3 regions of the Geodermatophilus sp. SYSU D00691 genome follow, and region 2 is predicted to be linked to each of the others. Evidence: riboswitches for the same ligand, from Rfam matches in the RefSeq annotation. Region 2 holds a riboswitch; each other region holds the start of a gene.
The links. A riboswitch is a leader RNA that binds a small molecule or an ion and turns the genes downstream of it on or off. The one in region 2 is predicted to bind cyclic di-AMP.
Positions count from the first base shown of each region.

Region 1: it holds a riboswitch for cyclic di-AMP, as region 2 does, so the genes downstream of both, ACI797_RS05450 (aggregation-promoting factor C-terminal-like domain-containing protein) here and ACI797_RS20045 (C40 family peptidase) in region 2, are expected to answer to the same signal.
Region 3: it holds a riboswitch for cyclic di-AMP, as region 2 does, so the genes downstream of both, ACI797_RS12760 (LysM peptidoglycan-binding domain-containing protein) here and ACI797_RS20045 (C40 family peptidase) in region 2, are expected to answer to the same signal.

Region 1 is NZ_JBJGYZ010000005.1:132,434-135,692, reverse strand. Features, by position in the region: gene ACI797_RS05460 (SDR family NAD(P)-dependent oxidoreductase) at 1-47, shown strand, start outside; gene ACI797_RS05455 (class I SAM-dependent methyltransferase) at 148-801, shown strand; cyclic di-AMP (ydaO/yuaA leader) riboswitch at 919-1,074, shown strand; gene ACI797_RS05450 (aggregation-promoting factor C-terminal-like domain-containing protein) at 1,347-2,108, shown strand; gene ACI797_RS05445 (YkvA family protein) at 2,203-2,607, shown strand; gene ACI797_RS05440 (glycoside hydrolase family 13 protein) at 2,604-3,259, shown strand, end outside.
Region 2 is NZ_JBJGYZ010000030.1:42,039-45,297, forward strand. Features, by position in the region: gene ACI797_RS20030 (hypothetical protein) at 1-411, shown strand, start outside; gene ACI797_RS20035 (DUF6308 family protein) at 465-1,118, shown strand; gene ACI797_RS20040 (hypothetical protein) at 1,115-1,309, opposite strand; cyclic di-AMP (ydaO/yuaA leader) riboswitch at 1,640-1,729, shown strand; gene ACI797_RS20045 (C40 family peptidase) at 1,765-2,274, shown strand; gene ACI797_RS20050 (lytic murein transglycosylase) at 2,462-3,259, shown strand, end outside.
Region 3 is NZ_JBJGYZ010000015.1:7,773-11,031, forward strand. Features, by position in the region: gene ACI797_RS12745 (branched-chain amino acid aminotransferase) at 1-210, opposite strand, end outside; gene ACI797_RS12750 (antibiotic biosynthesis monooxygenase family protein) at 278-607, opposite strand; gene larB (nickel pincer cofactor biosynthesis protein LarB) at 659-1,333, shown strand; cyclic di-AMP (ydaO/yuaA leader) riboswitch at 1,501-1,645, shown strand; gene ACI797_RS12760 (LysM peptidoglycan-binding domain-containing protein) at 1,654-2,787, shown strand; gene larE (ATP-dependent sacrificial sulfur transferase LarE) at 2,849-3,259, opposite strand, start outside.

The DNA of each region.
Region 1 (3,259 bases), on a different contig from region 2:
TCCCCGGCTCCTACGGCCGCCCGCTCGCCCGCCTCGCCCGCCGCTGACGGCGACAGTCGCGCGGGGTGAGGTGCGTGTGTGGCGGGTTCTGCGGCCGGTTGCGCCGCAGACGCACATCGCCGCGGGGGAGGGGGGAAGGATGGCGTCGTGCCGCCCGTCGTGACCGCCGCCTTCGTCCGCGCCCACACCCGCCCGGCGCAGCCGTCGCTGGTGCCCGAGGTGACGCTGCAGGTGGCCGACGACGTCGTCGCGCTGTGGGACGCCATGGAGGTGGAGCACGGGGGTGGGTCGGGAGAGGGCATGGCGCAGCCGCCGTTCTGGTCGGCCGCCTGGCCGGGCGGGCAGGTGCTGGCGCGGTTCGTCCTCGACCGCCCGGACGTCGTCGCGGGGCGGCGGGTGCTCGACCTGGGCTCGGGCAGCGGACTGGTGGCGATCGCCGCGGCGCTGGCCGGCGCCGGCGACGTGCTGGCCAGCGAGGTCGACCCCTACGGCCTCACGGCGATCGAGGTGAACGCCGAGGTCAACGGGGTGACCGGCATCCGCGCCACCGGCGACCTGCTGGGCGGGCCGCCGCCGGAGGTGGACGTCGTCCTGGCCGGCGACGTCTGCTACGACCGCGAGATGACCGAGCGGGTGCTGCCGTTCCTCGACCGCGCGGGCGCGGCCGGCGCGGAGGTCTACATCGGCGACCCGGGCCGGATGTACCTGCCGGCCGACCGGCTCACCGAGGTCGCCGCCCACGACGTGCCGGAGACCGAGGGGCCGGGCATCCGCCGGACGACGGTGTGGCGGTATTCCTGAGCCGTTCCGCGACGCTTCTCACCCGGCAATCTCCCGGCCCCCGATTGTCACGAACCGATCACGGCGGTTACCGTGGCTCCCGCCCGCACCGGTCGTCACATCCCCACCGGGGAGTCCGAGCGGGCGCCGCCGAGTCGCCCCCCGGGGCGAGCCGGGGACCCACCGCAGTACTGGGGTGAATCCGCACCCGCGGCCCGTCGAGGGCCGGGGTCGGTAGGGCTGCTTCCCGCCCGAACCCGTCAGCTAACTCGGTAGGCGGCCGTCGGAAGAACGGAGAGCCGCCCCGATGGCGCGCCCCTGCCCCTGCACTCCCGCACGTTCCCGCAGCACCCGGCCCGGCCGGATGCGGGTGTGCCCGCGCATCTGAGCGCACGCGGCCGTCCCTGACGCCGCCGCCGCCCGCGGGCCACCGCCCGAGCACCCCGCTCGACCGGCTCCTCGCCGCCTCCCCGGTGCCCCGCGCCAGCCCTCGCTGCCCGCACGCCCTCCGCGCAGCACGGCCTCGCGCCCTGCTGCGTCGTACCCCCACCGGAGCACCGCAACCCATGAACCTCCGCACCACCATCGCCCGCACGTCCGCCTCCCGCCGCCGGCTGCCCGCCCCGTCGCGCCGTCCCGGCCTCTACCTCGGAGTGGCCGCCGCCGGCGCGGTCATGGTCAACGTGCTGATCGGCGCCGACCCCGCCGCCCAGGCCGACGCCGGGTCCACCCAGTCGGTGGCCGTCGCCCAGGCCCTCGGCCTGTCCGCGCAGTCCGGGCCGGCCCGGGTGACCGAGGACGACCTCGCGCCGCTGGAGGACCTGGCCGCCAGCCGGTCCACCCGCGAGGACGCCGCGACCGCCGCCGCGCAGGCCCAGGCCGCCGCCGAGCAGGCCGAGCTCGAGCGGCAGGCCGCCGAGGCCGCGGCCGCGCAGGCCGCCGCCCAGGCCGCCGCGGAGGCGGCCGCCGCCCAGGCCGCCGCCGAGGCCGCGGCCGCCGAGCAGGCGGCTGCCGCGGAAGCCGCCGCGCCGGCCCCGGGCGGCTCGTACCAGGACTACGCGCTGGCGCAGCTCGGCGGCGACGCCTCCGAGTTCTCCTGCCTCGAGAAGCTCTGGGGCCGGGAGAGCGGCTGGAACCCGAACGCGCAGAACCCGACCAGCACCGCCTACGGGATCCCGCAGTTCCTCGACTCGACCTGGGCGAGCACCGGGATCGCGAAGACCTCCGACCCCTACCGCCAGATCGACGCCGGCCTGATCTACATCAACGAGCGCTACGGCTCGCCCTGCGGCGCCTGGGCGCACAGCCAGTCCACCGGCTGGTACTAGAAGGACCCCTCTGCCCCCCACCGCTCGCACGCTCGCGGCGGGCCCCTGCAGAGGGGCCGTTCCAGCGTGTGAGGCGGTGGGGGAGGATCGCGGCATGCGCGGATGGCTGACCGGTCTCGCGATCGCCGCCGCCGTCATGGTGGTCACCTGGGCCGTGCTGATCGTGCTCGCCCGGCGCCTGCCCGAGGGGACGGCGAAGGAGCTGGCCCGGTTCCTGCCCGACTGCGTCACCGCCGTGCGCCGGCTGCGGGCGCACCCCGCCGTCCCGCGCCAGGCCAGGCTCGCCGTCGGCTTCGCCGGGCTGTGGGTGCTCTCGCCGATCGACCTCATCCCCGAGTTCCTGCCGGTCATCGGGCCCCTGGACGACGTCGTCGTCGTGGCGCTCGCGCTGCGCTACGCCGCCCGGCAGGTGCCTCGGGAGGTCGTGCTCGAGGCGTGGCCCGGCAACCCCCGGCTGATCGAGCGGCTGCTCGGTGCCGCCAAGGAAGGGATCGCGTGACCTCGTCGGGAGACATCGCCCCGTGGTGGACCAGCGCCGTCGTCTACCAGATCTACCCCCGCTCGTTCGCCGACTCCGACGGCGACGGCATCGGCGACCTCGGCGGCGTCCTGCAGCGGCTGGACCACCTCGCGGACCTCGGCGTCGACGTCCTGTGGCTCTCGCCGGTCTACCCCTCGCCGCAGGCCGACAACGGCTACGACATCTCCGACTACCAGGACGTCGACCCGCTCTTCGGGTCGCTGGCCCAGCTGGACGAGCTGATCGCCGCCCTGCACGCGCGCGGCATCAAGCTGGTCATGGACCTCGTGGTCAACCACACCAGCGACGAGCACCCCTGGTTCGTCGAATCGCGGTCCGGGCCGGACTCCCCGAAGCGGGACTGGTACTGGTGGCGGCCGCCGCGCGCCGGCCTGGCCGCCGGGGACCCCGGCGCCGAGCCGACCAACTGGGCGTCGTTCTTCTCCGGGTCGGTGTGGGAGCTCGACGAGGCCAGCGGCGAGTACTACCTGCACCTGTTCGACCGCAAGCAGCCCGACCTGAACTGGGAGAACCCCGAGGTCCGGCACGCGGTGTACGCGATGATGCGGTGGTGGCTCGACCGCGGGGTCGACGGCTTCCGCATGGACGTCATCAACATGATCTCCAAGGA
Region 2 (3,259 bases):
AACGCCATGCGCGAGGTGCCGGCCTGGCGCCCGACGGACAGCACGAGGCCGTGGGCCCGTGGGTTCATCGACCTGCTCGGCCTCGACGGGAACGGCGACATCGCGGTCGTGGAGACGAAGGTGGAGAAGAACGCCGACCCGCTGTTCGTCCTCCAAGGCCTCGACTACTTCGTCTGGGCTCAGGCCTACCGCACCCCGCTCGTCGACCGGCTCGGCGCCGCATCGTCGGCCCGTATCAGGCTCACGCTGGCGGTGGGCGGCCAGGCGGAGCACTCGCTCCACGTCCCGAGCTACACGCGGGCGCTGGCCGCCGGTCTGGACGACGTCGTCCCCTGGACGGCGCGCGCCATCCGGACGTGGACGGACCCGGCGGTCCGGCCGACGAGCGAGCCGCTGGACCTCACGCCGTGAGACGGTCACGGCGGTCTCGGAGAGCTGCTCGCGAGTATCAGCTGCCCACGGCGTTGACGACCGACGACGACGCCACGGCCCTCGGCCACCTGAAGCGGTACTACGGCCGCGACGGCGGCCAGCGGTTCACCGGCTCGTACTTCGACGGGTGGGGCGGCCCGCAGGACCCCTACCGCTTCACGGCCGAGGACCTCGTGGCGGTCAGCTTCCTCTCTGTGTTCGTCCCTCCGATGGCCGCGCACCGGCTCTTGGGCTCGATGAGCGGTGAATTCGCCGACCTGCTGCACGAGGTGGGCATCGACCGGGACCTTCGCGACGAGACGGCGGACATCGTCCCGGGGTGGCCGGCCTGGGTCCTCTACGACCGGTTGAAGGGGCTGCCGGGGGTGGGGCGCACCATCGCGAGCAAGCTGCTCGCACGGAAGCGTCCGCAGCTGATCCCCGTGAAGGACTCGATCGTTGAGCAGGTCACCCACTGCCGGGACGCGCAGTGGGTGCCGCTTCGGGAACAGCTGCAGGCGGACGGCGGTCGTCTGCACGAGCGCCTCGAGCGCCTCCGGGCAGACGCCGGACTGCCGACCGACGTGACCGCCCTCCGGGTGTACGACGTCATCACCTGGATGGAGGGCAGGACGAAGAAGCTCAAGCCGCGAACGGACGAGGAGAAGCTCGGTGCGGCCCTCGCCGACCCCGACGGGTTGCTCTAGCCGGTCGGGCCGGTGGCGTCGGAGATGCCCGGCGCCTTGGCGTCGGCGCCCTCCTCGACGTCTTGGTCGCCCGGCACCCGGGTGACGTCGCCCGACATCGGGCCCTGCGCGGCGCGCGGCGACTGCTCGGGTGCGGCGGACACCTGCTCCTGGTCCTCGTTGCGGGTGCCACCCTGCGGTCCCTGGGTCATGACGCTTCGGTGCCCGGCCGGCCAGGCCCCAAACGGTGCCCCTCCGGCAGCGGTCGCCTACACCGCGTGCGGCCACGCTGACGTGGCCGAGATCGTCCGACCTGCGCTTTTCCCGGGCGTCCCCGGGCCGACTTTCCGCGTCGCCGGTGGTCGGGCAGGCGTGTCGGGTGGCAGGCCGGCGCCGGGTACACCGTCGTCCCCGCTTTGCCGCCTCCTCCGCGATCTTCCTAGCGTCGTCGCGTCCGACCGGGCCGCACCCGTCCCCGAAACCCTGGGGACACCCGCTCGGACGCCGCCGAACCGGGCGGCCGGCCGCGCGCCGGCACCCGGGCCGGGGACCCACCGCAGTCCTGGGGTGAAGCGCGACGACGACGTCGCGCCGGGCAGGTTCTCCCGCCCGAACCCGTCAGCTAACCCGGTAGGCGGCCACGGAGAACAAGGAGAACCCGTCGTCGATGACGACTGCACACACGTCTCTCGCACGCCGCCTCACCGGTCCTGCCCTCGCCGTCGCCGCTGCGGCGGGGCTCGTCCTCACCCCGGGCGTCGCCTCGGCCAACACCGCGGCCCCGGCCGCTCCCACTGCCACCGCGGCTGCGGTCGCCGCACCCAACGCCGCCGCGCAGACTGCGGTCGACACCGCGCTAGCCCAGCAGGGCAAGCCCTACGCCTGGGGCGGCGCCGGGCCGAGCTCGTTCGACTGCTCCGGCCTGGTCCAGTACGCCTACGCGGCCGCCGGGGTGAGCGTGCCGCACTCGTCGCGCACCCAGTCGACCCTGGGGGCCCCGGTCGACCGGGCCAACCTGCAGCCCGGTGACCTGGTGTTCTTCTACAGCTCGGTCAGCCACGTCGGCATCTACATCGGCAACGGGCAGATGGTGCACTCGTCCACCTACGGCAAGCCGGTCAGCGTCGTGAACGTCGACTCGATGCCGGACTACAACACCGCCCGCCGGATCGTCTGACGCTCCTCCCGTGATCATCGGCGGGTGGCTGCCCGTTCCCGCGTGTCGGGCAGCCACCTGCCGATGATCGACGGCCTCGTTTTTCACCCCCGTTCACCCGCTCGTCGCGCGGACACCCCTTCCGCGGGGCAGGAGGGGCGCGGTTCAGTGGCACCGCCAGGTCCGATGACGGCGGTAGGGGCAGCCCGTGGGAGTACGGCACGCGTCGGCGGTGCTGACCGCCGGGCTGACCGTGGCCGCGCTGATCGCGCTCCCCCAGGGGCTCGCGCCCGCAGCGGCTCCCACGGCTCCCCCGGCACCGGCCGATTCTGCGTACCTGACCGCGTCGCGGGAGACCGCCATCGCCACGAGCACCTCGGCCACCAGCAGCTCCGCCACCAGCACCTCGGCAGCGGCCACGGCGACCCCCGCGCCCGAGCCGGTCGTGGTCGCCGAGGAGCCGGCGCCGCAGGACGTCGTCCTGACCGCCTCCACGCTGGCGGGCAGCGGCATCCCGTCGACCGCCCTCGGCGCCTACCGGCAGGCCGCGGCGGGCGCCCCGTGCACCATCGACTGGACGCTGCTGGCCGCGATCGGGCGGGTGGAGTCCAACCACGGCCGCTTCGCCGGGGCCGAGCTGCACACCGACGGGCTGTCGTCGCCACCCATCGTCGGCATCGCGCTCAACGGGGTCGGCGTCGCGCTGATCCGCGACACCGACGGCGGCCGTTTCGACGGCGACGCCACCCTCGACCGCGCTGTGGGGCCGATGCAGTTCATCCCGTCGACGTGGGCGCTGTACGGCCGCGACGGCAACGGCGACGGCACCGAGGACCCGTTCAACATCTTCGACGCGGCCGCCGCGGCCGCGGCGTACCTGTGCCGGGCGGGCGGCGACCTGACGTCGACCGAGGGCCGGGTCAAGGCGGTGTTCGCCTACAACCACTCCGACGCCTACGTGGCGAAGGTGCTCGGTCTGGCCGCCGCCTACGCCGGGAGCGAGCCG
Region 3 (3,259 bases), on a different contig from region 2:
GTACGCGGTGAGCCGGGCGTCGTACCAGCCCTGCCCGGTGCGGTACCGCGCGACGAACATCGAGTCGGTGAAGTGCTTGCCGAACCCGGGGTCGGCCAGCACCTGCGCGAGCTCGGCGGCGGGGCGGCGCGGCACGTCCTCCACGACGACCGGCACGCCCTCGGAGAACACCCGGTCGGTGGTGCGGCTGTCGGCGAGCGTGTCGGTCATGGCTCCTACCTGCACGTGCGGGGGCGAGGCGGGCGCACCGGCCCGCCTCGTCACAGTATCCCGCTCGTCAGGCCGTGCCCGACTTCGGACCCGTGCTCTCGATGACCTCGTAGCTCCACAGGTGGTGGGAGTCGCTGGCCGCGGGGGCGAGGTCGCTGCCGCCGCCGGAGTGGGCGCGCGCGAAGTCCTGGCCGCTCTCCCAGGCCCGGTAGGCCTCCTCGCTGCTCCACCGCGTGTAGACCAGGTACTGGTCGGTGCCCTCCTGCGGGCGCAGCAGCTCGAACCACTCGAAGCCGTCGGTCTCCTCGACGGCCCCGGCCCGGCCGCGGAAGCGCTCCTCGAAGCGCTCCTGCTTGTCCTTGGGCACGGTGATCGCGTTGATCTTGACGATGCTCATGGCCGGTGCCCTTCCCGTCGCGGCTGGTAATCAATCCAGCATGCTCTGGGCGTGGACTCGCAGCGCACCGCACACCTGGGGTTCGCCCGGCTCGACGTCGACCGGGCCGCGCGGACCGGGACGCCGGAGGTGGTCTACGCCGCGGGCAAGACGCCGGAGCAGACCGTCGCCTGCCTGGCCGGTCTGCTCGAGGCCGGCACCCCGCTGGCCTGGGCGACCCGGGTGGACGACGCCACCGCCGCCGCCGTGGCGGCCCGCTGGCCCGACGCCGTCGTCGACACGGAGGCCCGCTGCGTCTTCGTCGGCACCCCGCCGGAGCCGTCCGGCGACGTGCTGGTGCTCACCGCCGGCACCTCCGACGGGCCGGTCGCGGCCGAGGTGGCGGCGACGCTGGCGGCGGCCGGTGTGCGCTGCCGCCGGGTCGACGACGTCGGGGTGGCCGGGGTGCACCGCGTGCTCGAGGTCGCCCCGGACATCGCGGCGGCCGACGTGGTGGTCGTCGTCGCCGGCATGGACGGCGCCCTGCCCAGCGTCGTCGCCGGGCTGACCGACCGGCTGGTCGTCGCGGTGCCCACGTCGGTGGGGTACGGCGCGGCGTTCGAGGGGCTCGCCGCCCTGCTCACCATGCTCACCGCGTGCGCTCCGGGGGTGCTCGTCGTGAACATCGACAACGGCTTCGGGGCGGGCGTGGCCGCTGCCCGCATCGCCCGCCCGCCGAAGGTGTGAGCCGGCTTTCACAGGTTGCGGCTGACCAGTCCGTTCACAGGCGACACGCCGTGGTGTGACCGCCGTCACGGCGACAGTTCACATAACCGCTCGTAGCGTTTTGGCTGCGCTCAGCAAACGGAGAGCGTGACGCGCCGGTCCGCCAAACCCTGTCCACCGGCCCGCGTCATCCGGAACAGCTTCAGGACAGGGGTGGGGGACCCACGTTCGCGGCGCGCGGGGGGCGCGCCTGGGGGTGAAGCCGCGTTGCGCGGCCGGGCACCGATCGCCCGAACCCGACAGCTCACCTCGCCGGCGGTGATCGGAGATCACACATCCCCATGGCAAAGCATCGCGCGCCCCGCTACGTCCGCACCAAGAAGGCCCTCGTCAAGGCCCCCGTCGCCGCCGGAGCCACGGCCGTCGGGCTCGGCATACTCACCACCCCGGCCAACGCCGCCACCACGCACGACTGGACCGGCGTCGCCCAGTGCGAGTCGAGCGGCAACTGGAGCATCAACACCGGCAACGGCTACTACGGCGGCCTGCAGTTCAGCCAGTCGACCTGGGAGGCCTACGGCGGCACGGGCTACGCGCCCCGCGCCGACCTGGCCACCCCGGCCCAGCAGATCGACGTCGCCGAGAAGGTCCTCGTCGGGCAGGGCATCGGCGCCTGGCCGACCTGCGGCAAGCACCTGACCGAGGGCACCACCCCGGCCGCGGCCCAGGCCCCCGCCGCCGCCCCCGAGGCCCAGCCGGCCCCGGCCCCCGCCCCGGCCGCCGAGTCCACCGAGGCCGACGGCCACGGGCAGCACGCCGCCCCGGCCGGCGACTACACCGTCGTCCGCGGCGACACCGTCGCGAAGATCGCCTCCGCCCACGGGCAGGCGTGGCGCGACCTCTACCAGCGCAACGTCGACGTGATCGGCAGCAACCCGAACCTGATCTTCCCGGGTCAGGTGCTGCTGGTCTCGGCGACGGTCGACACCGCCCCGGCCCCCTCGGGCTCGATCGGCGACTCGGCCCCGGTCGAGGCCCCGGCCGCCCCGGCCCCCGCGCCGGCGCCGGCCCCCGCGCCGGCGCCGGCCCCGGCGCCCGCGCCGGCCGCCGTCACCGCGCAGATCACGAACACCGCCGGCGCCACCAAGCCGCAGGCGCAGGCCGCGGCCGACAACGTGGTCACGAACGTCTCCGGGGCCGCCGGCATCACCATCGGCGGCACCCGCGCCAGCGCGGTGGACCCGCACGGCCACCCGTCCGGCCTGGCGCTGGACTACATGGTGATGTCCGACGCCGCCCTCGGCGACGCGATCGCCCAGTACCACGTCGACCACTGGGCCGAGCTGGGCGTGGAGTACATCATCTGGCAGCAGCGGATCATCACCTCGCCGGGCGCCGCGTGGAAGGCGATGGAGGACCGCGGCAGCGCCACGGCCAACCACTTCGACCACGTGCACGTCAACTACGTGGGCTGAGCCCCACCGGCACGCGACAGCGGCCCCTCCCCGGCGACCGGGGAGGGGCCGCTGTCGCGTGTCAGCGGTAGCGGACGGGGTCCGGCAGCAGCTCGTTCATCGAGCCGGAGCGGAAGCCCCGCGGGTCCAGCTCCACCCGCGCGAACCCGCCGACGGCGGCCAGCAGCTCCGGTCGCGCCCGCACGGCCGGCACCAGCGCGGCGTCGACCTCCACCCGTGCGACGTCGGCACCCAGGTCGCGCACCCGCAGGTCGCGCACCGGCAGCCCGGCACCGGTCAGCGCGGCCCGCAGCGACGCCTCGGCCGCCTCCACGCGGGCCAGGCCCTCGGCGCTCACCGGGACGCCGTACGCGATCCGGCTGGCCAGGCACGCCGCGGCCGGCTTGTCGGCCAGCGACAGCCCCCAGCGCCGGGCGGCGGCGCGGACGTCGTCCTTGGTCAGGCCGGCGCGGGCCAGCGGCGCCCACGCCCC